One region of the Streptomyces sp. NPDC004284 genome, then DNA from elsewhere that is predicted to be linked to it. Evidence: riboswitches for the same ligand, from Rfam matches in the RefSeq annotation. Region 1 holds a riboswitch; each other region holds the start of a gene.

Region 1 (3,264 bases):
CTTGTCGCCCTGGATGAAGGCGGCGGGGATCTGCAGGGCGTTGTTCTCGCCGCGGCGCACGGCGATGAGCTGACCTTCCTTGATCAGCTGCCGCACGCGCACCACGTCGATGTCGAGCATCTCCGCGATGTCGGGCACGTAGAGCCAGGCGGGGACGAGCGCATCGATCTTTACGTCAATCTCGGTCACGGGACAAGCCTGCCATCCCGGACCGGCAGCCGGTAGTCGGGCCCTACCGGACTGCCGCCTTCAGGGGGACGGACGGGTCGGCGGCGCGCTCCGGGTCGACGGGGACGGCGGCCTCGATGAGCTTGCGGCCCTGGGCCAGGTCGCGGGGGCGGCCGACCGCGAGGAGGGCCACCGGCACGCCGTCGCGCAGCCAGAGCACGGACCAGGCCTCGTCGGCCGGGTCGCCGCGCCACAGCAGCTCGTCCGCGCCCGCGTGGTGGCCGGCGTACTGCACGAAGCGGCCGAACTGCTCGGACCAGAAGTACGGCACGGGGTCGTACGGCGCGTCGGCGGCCCCGGTGATCGCGGCGGCGACCGCGCGGGGGCCCTGGAGGGCGTTGTCCCAGTGGTGGACGAGGAGGCGCTCGCCGTAACGGGCGGAGGGGAAGGAGGCGCAGTCGCCGACGGCGTACACATCGGGCAGGGAGGTGCGCAGCCGGTCGTCGGCGGTGACGGCGCCGCTCGGGTCGAGGGCGATGCCGGAGCCGGTGAGCCAGCCCGTGGCGGGGCGGGCGCCGATGCCGACGACGACGGCGTCGGCGGGCAGTTCGCGGCCGTCGTCGAGGACGACGCGGCCCGGTGCGCCGGGCTCGACGGTGCGCACGCGCGCGTGGGTGAGGAGTTCGGCGCCGTTCGCCCCGTACCACTCGGCCATGGGGGCGGTGACCTCGGCGGGCAGCGCCGCGGCGAGGGGGCGGTCGGCGGCCTCGACGACGGTGACGGCGCAGCCCGCCTCGCGCGCGGCGGTGGCGAACTCGGCGCCGATCCAGCCGGCGCCGACGACCACGACGGAGTGGCGGCGCTCCAGGACGGGCCCGAGGCGCACGGCGTCGTCGAGGGTCCGCAGCAGATGGACCCCGGGGACGCCCTCGGTGCCGGGCAGGGTGACGGGGTGGGCCCCGGTGGCGAGGACCAGGACGTCGTACGCGACGGGTCCGGCCTCGGTGTCGATCTCGTGGTCGGCGGCGCGCAGCCCGGTGACGTCCAGGCCGAGGCGGAGCTCGATGCCGAGGTCCTCGAAGTCGATCTCGAAGGCGGAGTCCTCGGCCTTGCCGAGGAGGATCGCCTTGGAGAGCGGCGGCCGGTCGTAGGGCTGGTGGGGCTCGGCCCCGATGAGGGTCACGGGGCCGGTGAAGCCCTGCTCGCGCAGGGCGACGGCGGTCTGGACGCCCGCCATTCCGGCACCGACGATCACGACGTGCTGCTGGGCCTGCTTCTGCTCGGTCACCCGACCACCTTACGCATCTGACGGACCGTCAGAAAAGGAGGGGTCTGTGACCCCCCGGAGACGCGGGCTAGTCTGGCGGGCGTAAAGCACTCGCGGGAGCCCGGACGCACCGGGCTGAGAGGGAGGCTGGGACGGCCTCCGACCGTACGAACCTGATCCGGGTCATGCCGGCGAAGGGAGGGGCTGGACGCCCATGCGTTCTTCCGATGTCCTGAGGTCCGACGTCCTCGTGGTCGGGGGCGGCATCATCGGCCTGGTCACGGCCTGGCGGGCCGCGCAGCGCGGACTGCGCACCGCCGTCGTCGACCCGGACCCGGGCGGCGGGGCCGCGCGGGTCGCGGCCGGCATGCTCGCCGCCGTCACCGAACTCCACTACGGCGAGGAGACCCTGCTCGGGCTCAACCTCGCCTCCGCGGCGCGCTATCCCGCGTTCGTCGCCGAACTGGAGGAAGCCTCCGGCCACGACGTCGGCTACCGCGCCTGCGGCACCCTCGCCGTCGCCCTCGACGCCGACGACCGGGCCCACCTGCGCGAACTGCACGCCCTGCAGACCCGCTGCGGGCTCGTCTCCGAGTGGCTCAGCGGCCGCGAGTGCCGCCGCCTCGAACCGATGCTGGCCCCGGGCGTGCGGGGCGGACTGCGGGTCGACGGGGACCACCAGGTCGACCCGCGCCGACTGGCCGCCGCGCTCGTGGTGGCCTGCGAGCGGGCCGGGGTGGTCTTCCACCGCACGCTCGCGGAGCGCCTGGCGGTCGTCCGCGACCGGGCCCGCGGGGTCCTCCTCGCCGGCGGCGAGGAGCTGACGGCGGACCAGGTCGTCCTCGCCGCGGGCAGCCTCAGCGGCCGCCTCGCGGGCGTCCCCGACGAGGTCCTTCCGCCGGTCCGCCCCGTGAAGGGCCAGGTCCTGCGCCTCCGCGTCCCCGCCCCGTACGCCCCCTTCCTCTCCCGCACCGTCCGGGCCGTCGTCCGCGGCAGCCACGTCTACCTGGTGCCCCGCGAGAACGGCGAGCTCGTCGTCGGCGCCACCAGCGAGGAACTGGGCTGGGACACCACGGTGACGGCGGGCGGGGTGTACGAACTCCTCCGCGACGCCCACGAGCTGGTCCCGGGCCTCACCGAGCTGCCGCTCACCGAGACGCGCGCCGGGCTGCGCCCCGGCTCCCCCGACAACGCCCCGCTGCTCGGCCCCACCTCCCTGCCCGGCCTCCACCTGGCCACCGGCCACTACCGCAACGGGGTGCTGCTCACCCCCGTCACCGGCGACGTCATGGCCGAGGCGCTCACCACGGGCACCCTCCCCGACGAGGCCCGCCCCTTCACCCCCCGCCGTTTCTCCCCTGTACGTCAGGAGCAGCCCGCATGAACGTGTCCGTCAACGGCGAGCCCCGGGTCCTGACGGGCCCCCTCTCCCTGGACGCCCTCGTGGCCACCCTCACCACGGCCCGCGCCGGGGTCGCCGCGGCGCTCAACGAGACGGTCGTCCCCCGCGGCGAGTGGGCCACGACGCTGCTCGGCGAGGGCGACCGGGTGGAAGTCCTCACGGCAGTGCAGGGAGGCTGAGCCAGATGTCCGACGACGTCTTCACCCTCGGCGGTACGGAGTTCTCCTCCCGCCTCATCATGGGCACCGGCGGCGCCCCCAGCCTCGACGTCCTGGAACGCTCCCTCGTCGCCAGCGGTACGGAGCTCACCACGGTCGCCATGCGGCGCCTGGACCCGACCGTCCAGGGCTCGGTCCTCTCCGTCCTGGAACGCCTCGGCATCCGGGTCCTGCCGAACACGGCGGGCTGCTACACGGCGGGCGAGGCC
Region 2 (3,264 bases), on a different contig from region 1:
GACACTCGGTGACTTCGAGGATCACCTGGAGGCCGCGCTGGGCCGGATCCTGGCCGAGGAGAACGCCGGCCCCGCCTGAGCCGCCTTCCCGAACGACCCCGCCTGAGCAGGACGTTCGCGCCGGACCCTCCCCGAGCCGGGCCGGCCCGAGCCTCAGCGCGTACGTACACCTCAGCGCGTACGTACACCTCAACACGTACGTACGCCTCACTTGGCGCGGCGGCGCCTGCCTCCCCGTACCGCCGCGGGCTTCGCGCCCCCGGACACCGGACGGTCGGCCGAGACGACCAGAGCGGCGAGCACCGTGGTGACCGGCACGGACGCCACCAGACCGATCGAACCGACCAGCGTCCGGACGATCTCCTCGGCGACCAACTCGCTGTTGGCCACCGTCCCCATGCTGCTCCGGGCGATGGAGAAGAGCAGCAGCAGCGGCAGGGCGGCACCCGCGTAGGCGAGGACCAGGGTGTTCACGACCGAGGCGATGTGGTCGCGGCCGATCCGGATGGCGGCCCGGTACAGGCCGCGCGGCCCCATGCCCGGATCGGCCTGGTGCAGCTCCCAGACCGCGGAGGTCTGGGTGACCGTCACGTCGTCGAGCACACCGAGCGAACCGATGATGATCCCGGCCAGCAGCAGACCGGACATGTCGATCTCCGGGTACAGGCCGTGGATCAGACCGGTGTTGTCGTCGGTGTTGCCGCTGAGCGAGGCCCAGTCGATGAAGACCGAACCGAGCAGGCCGATCAGCAGCAGCGAGATCAGTGTGCCGAGCACGGCGACCGAGGTGCGGGCCGAGAGGCCGTGGCACATGTAGAGCGCGATCAGCATGATCGCGCTCGACCCGACCACCGCCACGACCAGCGGGTTCGACCCCTGCAGGATCGCCGGAAGGATGAAGAGCGTCAGCACGAGGAAGCTCACGGCGAGCGCGATGAGCGCCATGACGCCCCGCATCCGGCCGACCACCACGACCGCCACGGCGAAGACGGCGGCGAGCACCGCCAACGGCAGCTTCCGGTTCACATCGGTCACCGAGTACTGCAGGTCGTGCGGGGCGTCGGGGGCGTACGCCACCACCACGCCCTGCCCCTCGTGCAGTTGACGCGTGGCGTCCGGCTGCACGATCTCGACGAACCTGCGCCCCTTGTCCGCGCCGCTGGTGACCTCGACGGTCGCCTTCCCGCACTGCTTCTGCTGGGCGTCGACCGCCTCGCGGCCCTCCGGGGTGGAGGTGTCGCCGGTCGGCGGGACCTGGGAGGCGTTCACGTCCTTGCAGTCGACGTGTGCGACGGAGACGACCTTGCCCTGCTGGGTCTGCCGGTCGAAGCCGACGCCGGTGCGCTCGTGCGCCGGGGTGTCGCTCGGCCACAGGACCGCGAGCCCGACCACGACGGCGGTGGCGAAGGGGATCAGGATCGCGGCGATGACCTTGCGCAGATGCCGCGAGACCGGGGCGGCGGGTCCATGGCTGTGGCTGTGCCCGTGTCCGCCACCGTGCCCACCGCCGTGGCCGTGCCCGTCCACCCGTCCGTGTCTGTGCTCGTGTCCATGCCCGTGGGAAGGGCCGGAATCGTGCCCCGAAGCGTGGCCGGGAGCGTGGACGTGGGCGTGCTGCTCGGGGGTCTGCCGGGGGGAAGTCACCGACCGATCATCGCAAGAACGGCGGGGGCCCACTGTTCAGCACGCCAGGAATGACGCTAGCGTGGTGGCACCTTTGCACACGCGGGAGCTCGGAGCACCGGGCTGAGAGGGCGCTGATCACCGTACGCACGTACGGGAGGAGGCTGCGCCGACCGCCGAACCTGTTACCGGGTAATGCCGGCGTAGGGAGATCGGTCTCATGACCATTCAGGATGCACGCACGCCTGCCTCCGACCAGAACCAGACCGACGGGCAGGAGCGCACGCCGGGCTGGCACAAGGGGTACGTCCAGGGCTCGCGCCCCGACCTCCGGGTCCCCGTCCGTCAGGTGCACCTCACCAACGGCAAGGACGTCACGCTGTACGACACGTCCGGCCCGTACACCGATCCCGCCATCGACACCGATGTCCGGCGGGGCCTTCCGCCGCTGCGCGAGAACTGGATCATCGCGCGCGGCGACACCGAGGAGTACGCGGGCCGCCCGGTCCGCCCCGAGGACGACGGCATCAAGCACACCTCGCCGCGCGGCGGCGGGCTGAAGAACCTCGACGCGGTCTTCCCGGGCCGCCCGCGCCTGCCGCGCCGGGGCCGCGACGGCCAGGCCGTGACCCAGCTCGCGTACGCCCGCCGGGGCGAGATCACCCCGGAGATGGAGTACGTCGCGATCCGCGAGAACGTCTCCCCCGAGGTCGTGCGGGAGGAGATCGCGGCGGGGCGCGCGGTCCTTCCGGCGAACGTCAACCACCCGGAGATCGAGCCGATGATCATCGGCAAGCGGTTCCTGGTGAAGGTCAACGCCAACATCGGCAACTCCGCCGTCACCTCCTCCATCGAGGAGGAGGTGGAGAAGATGACCTGGGCGACCAAGTGGGGCGCCGACACGGTCATGGACCTCTCCACCGGCCGCAACATCCACACCACCCGCGAGTGGGTGCTGCGCAACTCCCCCGTGCCGATCGGCACCGTGCCGCTCTACCAGGCCCTGGAGAAGGTCGACGGCCGGGCCGAGGAGCTGACCTGGGAGATCTACAAGGACACGGTCATCGAGCAGGCCGAGCAGGGCGTCGACTACATGACGGTGCACGCCGGCGTGCTCCTGCCGTACGTGCCGCTCACCGCCCGCCGCAAGACCGGCATCGTCTCGCGCGGCGGCTCGATCATGGCCGCCTGGTGCCTCGCGCACCACAAGGAGAACTTCCTCTACACGAACTTCGAGGAGCTCTGCGAGATCCTGGCGGCGTACGACGTCACCTACTCGCTCGGCGACGGTCTGCGCCCCGGCTCGATCGCGGACGCCAACGACGAGGCGCAGTTCGCGGAGCTGCGCACGCTCGGCGAGCTCAACACGATCGCCAAGCGCCACAACGTGCAGACGATGATCGAGGGCCCCGGGCACGTCCCGATGCACAAGATCAAGGAGAACATCGACCTCCAGCAGGAGATCTGCGAGGAGGCGCCGTTCTACACGCTCGGCCCGCTGACCACGGACGTCGCGCCCGCGTACGACCACATCACCTCCGGCATCGGCGCGGCGATGATCGCCTGGTGGGGCACGGCGATGCTCTGCTACGTCACGCCCAAGGAGCACCTCGGCCTGCCGAACAAGGACGACGTGAAGAC
Region 3 (3,264 bases), on a different contig from region 1:
CCGTCTCCGTCGTGGCGCTCTTCTTCACCTCGCGCATCCCCACGACCCAGCCGGGCCGTCCCGGGCCCTGAGCCCCCGCGTCCTTCACGCGCCGGGACACCGGCGCGTGTCTGCGACACTGGTAGGACCATGCCGAAGCCCGGAGAACTCACTTTCGTCGCCCCCCGCGGAGCCAAGAAGCCGCCGCGGCACCTGGCCGACCTCACGCCCGCCGAGCGGAAGGAGGCCGTCGCCGCGATCGGCGAGAAGCCCTTCCGCGCCAAGCAGCTGTCCACGCACTACTTCGCGCGGTACGCGCACGACCCCGCCGAGTGGACCGACATCCCGGCCGCCTCGCGGGAGAAGCTGGCCGGGGAGCTGCTGCCCGACCTGATGTCCGTGGTGCGGCACATCTCGTGCGACGACGACACCACCCGCAAGACCCTGTGGAAGCTGCACGACGGCACGCTCGTGGAGTCGGTGCTCATGCGCTACCCCGACCGGGTGACCATGTGCATCTCCTCGCAGGCCGGCTGCGGCATGAACTGTCCGTTCTGCGCGACCGGGCAGGCGGGCCTCGACCGGAACCTGTCGACCGCCGAGATCGTGCACCAGATCGTGGACGGCATGCGGGCGCTGCGGGACGGGGAGGTGCCCGGGGGACCGGCGCGGCTCTCCAACATCGTGTTCATGGGCATGGGCGAGCCGCTCGCCAACTACAAGCGCGTCGTCGGGGCGATCCGCCGGCTGACCGACCCCGAGCCCGACGGGCTCGGCCTGTCGCAGCGGGGCATCACCGTCTCCACCGTCGGTCTCGTGCCGGCGATGCTGCGCTTCGCCGACGAGGGCTTCAAGTGCCGTCTCGCCGTCTCGCTGCACGCGCCCGACGACGAGCTGCGCGACACCCTCGTGCCCGTCAACACGCGCTGGAAGGTCCGCGAGGTCCTCGACGCGGCCTGGGAGTACGCGGAGAAGTCCGGGCGCCGGATCTCCATCGAGTACGCCCTCATCCGGGACATCAACGACCAGGCCTGGCGCGGCGACCTGCTGGGCCGCCTCCTCAAGGGCAAGCGGGTGCACGTCAACCTGATCCCGCTGAACCCGACGCCCGGTTCGAAGTGGACGGCGTCGCGCCCGGAGGACGAGAAGGCCTTCGTCGAGGCGATCGCCCGCCACGGCGTGCCGGTGACCGTCCGGGACACCCGCGGCCAGGAGATCGACGGTGCCTGTGGACAGCTCGCGGCCGCCGAGCGCTGACCTTGTAGTCTGAGCTCGAACACATCTCCATATTCCGACAGGGGAGCGCCACAGCGCTGAGAGTGCGGTAACCGTAGACCGCAGACCCTCTGAACCTCGCCCAGGTCATTCTGGGTAGGAAGTTCGGTCGTAACTCAAGCTGTTGCGCCCTGCCCGCGTCCGTCCGGACGCGGGCAGGGCCGCGTCTCTTCCTGGTCATGCCCAGGAGGAAAACCAGTGAGCATCAAGAAGGCCGCCGCCGTCGCGCTCGTCGCGGCGCTCGGCGTCACCAGCCTCGCCGCGTGCGGCGCCGACGAGATCCGGGAATCGGCCGGCAAGACCGACCGGCCCGCGCCGAAGACCGTGACGCTGGTGAGCCACGACTCGTTCAACGCCTCCAAGGAGGTGCTGGCGGCGTTCACCCAGCAGACCGGTTACACGGTCAAGGTGCTGAAGAGCGGCGACGCCGGCGAGGCCGTCAACAAGGAGATCCTGACCAAGGGCTCCCCGCAGGGCGACGTCTTCTTCGGCGTCGACAACACGCTGCTCTCCCGCGCCCTCGACAACGGGATCTTCGTCCCGTACGAGGCGAAGGGCCTGGACCGGGTCCCGGCCGCGTACCAGCTCGACAAGGAGCACCGGGTCACCCCGATCGACTCCGGCGACATCTGCGTCAACTACGACAAGAAGTACTTCGCGGACAAGAAGCTGGCGCCGCCGGTGACCTTCGACGACCTGGCGAAGCCGGCGTACAAGGACCTCCTCGTGGTGGAGAACCCCGAGCGGTCCTCCCCGGGCCTCGGCTTCCTCCTCGGCACCGCCGCCCGGTACGGCGACGACGGCTGGCAGGACTACTGGAAGAAGCTCAAGGCCAACGGCGTGAAGACCGTCGACAGCTGGGAGCTCGCCTACAACCAGGAGTTCTCCGGCTCGGCCGGCGGCAAGCAGGCCAAGGGTGACCGGCCGCTCGTCGTGTCGTACGCCTCCAGCCCGCCGGCCGAGGTGCTGTACGGCGAGCCGCAGCCGAAGGTGGCGCCCACCGGGGTCTCCACCGGCACCTGCTTCCGCCAGGTCGAGTTCGCGGGCCTGCTGAACGGCGCGAAGAACCCCGAGGGCGGCAAGGCGCTGATCGACTTCCTGATCTCCAAGAAGTTCCAGGAGGACATGCCGCTCCAGATGTTCGTCAACCCGGTGGCGAAGGACGCGGCCCTGCCGGAGCTCTTCACCAAGCACGGCGTGGTGATCGAGAAGCCGCAGACCATGGCGCCCCAGAAGATCGCCGAGAAGCGCGACGCGTGGATCCAGCAGTGGTCGTCGCTCGTTCTGAAGTAGCGCGTCCTGCGGCAGGGCGGGACGTCCGGGGGAGCGTGACGCGGCTGGGGCTGATGGCCCTGCCCGTCGCGTTCTTCGGGGTCTTCTTCGCCTGGCCCGTCGTGTCCATCGTGGACCGGGGGCTGCGGCCCGACGGCGCCTGGCGGTTCGGCCGGATCGGCGAGACGCTGAGCCGGCCGGACATCCTCGACGTGCTCGGCTTCACCGTGTGGCAGGCGCTCGCCTCCACCGGGCTCACCCTGCTGGTCGCGCTGCCCGGGGCGTACGTCTTCGCCCGCTTCGACTTCCCCGGCAAGAGCGTGCTGCGGGCCGTCGTCACGGTGCCGTTCGTGCTGCCGACGGTCCTCGTCGGCACGGCGTTCCTGGCGCTCGTCGGCCGGGGCGGGCTCACCGACGAGCTGTGGGGGCTGCGGCTCGACACCAGCGTGTGGGCGATCCTCCTCGCGCACGTCTTCTTCAACTACGCGGTCGTCGTCCGGACCGTCGGCGGCCTCTGGTCGCAGCTCGACCCGCGCCAGGAGGAGGCCGCCCGGGTCCTCGGCGCCTCCCGCTGGACGGCCTGGCGGACGGTGACGCTGCCCGCGCTCGTGCCGGCGGTGGCGGCGGCCGCCCTGATGGTCTTCCTCTTCACCTTCACCTCCTTCGGCGTCGTGCAGATCCTCGGCGGGAACGCCTACTCCACCCTCGAGGCCGAGATCTACCGGCAGACCGCCCGGC

What was found. Region 1 has a riboswitch for thiamine pyrophosphate ahead of thiO (glycine oxidase ThiO). Riboswitches for the same ligand answer to the same signal wherever they lie in the genome.
Region 2: linked by a shared signal. The riboswitch ahead of thiC (phosphomethylpyrimidine synthase ThiC) and the one ahead of thiO (glycine oxidase ThiO) in region 1 are both predicted to bind thiamine pyrophosphate.
Region 3: linked by a shared signal. The riboswitch ahead of ACFYUS_RS04790 (thiamine ABC transporter substrate binding subunit) and the one ahead of thiO (glycine oxidase ThiO) in region 1 are both predicted to bind thiamine pyrophosphate.

Annotation. Positions count from the first base shown of each region.
Region 1 covers NZ_JBIAMJ010000007.1:347,015-350,278, forward strand. The annotation lists gene ACFYUS_RS20860 (Rv2175c family DNA-binding protein) at 1-189, opposite strand, end outside; gene ACFYUS_RS20865 (NAD(P)/FAD-dependent oxidoreductase) at 233-1,405, opposite strand; TPP riboswitch at 1,539-1,652, shown strand; gene thiO (glycine oxidase ThiO) at 1,650-2,819, shown strand; gene thiS (sulfur carrier protein ThiS) at 2,816-3,016, shown strand; gene ACFYUS_RS20880 (thiazole synthase) at 3,022-3,264, shown strand, end outside.
Region 2 covers NZ_JBIAMJ010000005.1:276,338-279,601, forward strand. The annotation lists gene ACFYUS_RS16050 (SsgA family sporulation/cell division regulator) at 1-79, shown strand, start outside; gene ACFYUS_RS16055 (YibE/F family protein) at 208-1,677, opposite strand; TPP riboswitch at 1,716-1,850, shown strand; gene thiC (phosphomethylpyrimidine synthase ThiC) at 1,844-3,264, shown strand, end outside.
Region 3 covers NZ_JBIAMJ010000001.1:1,031,810-1,035,073, forward strand. The annotation lists gene ACFYUS_RS04780 (MFS transporter) at 1-71, shown strand, start outside; gene rlmN (23S rRNA (adenine(2503)-C(2))-methyltransferase RlmN) at 130-1,236, shown strand; TPP riboswitch at 1,266-1,375, shown strand; gene ACFYUS_RS04790 (thiamine ABC transporter substrate binding subunit) at 1,453-2,547, shown strand; gene ACFYUS_RS04795 (ABC transporter permease) at 2,523-3,264, shown strand, end outside.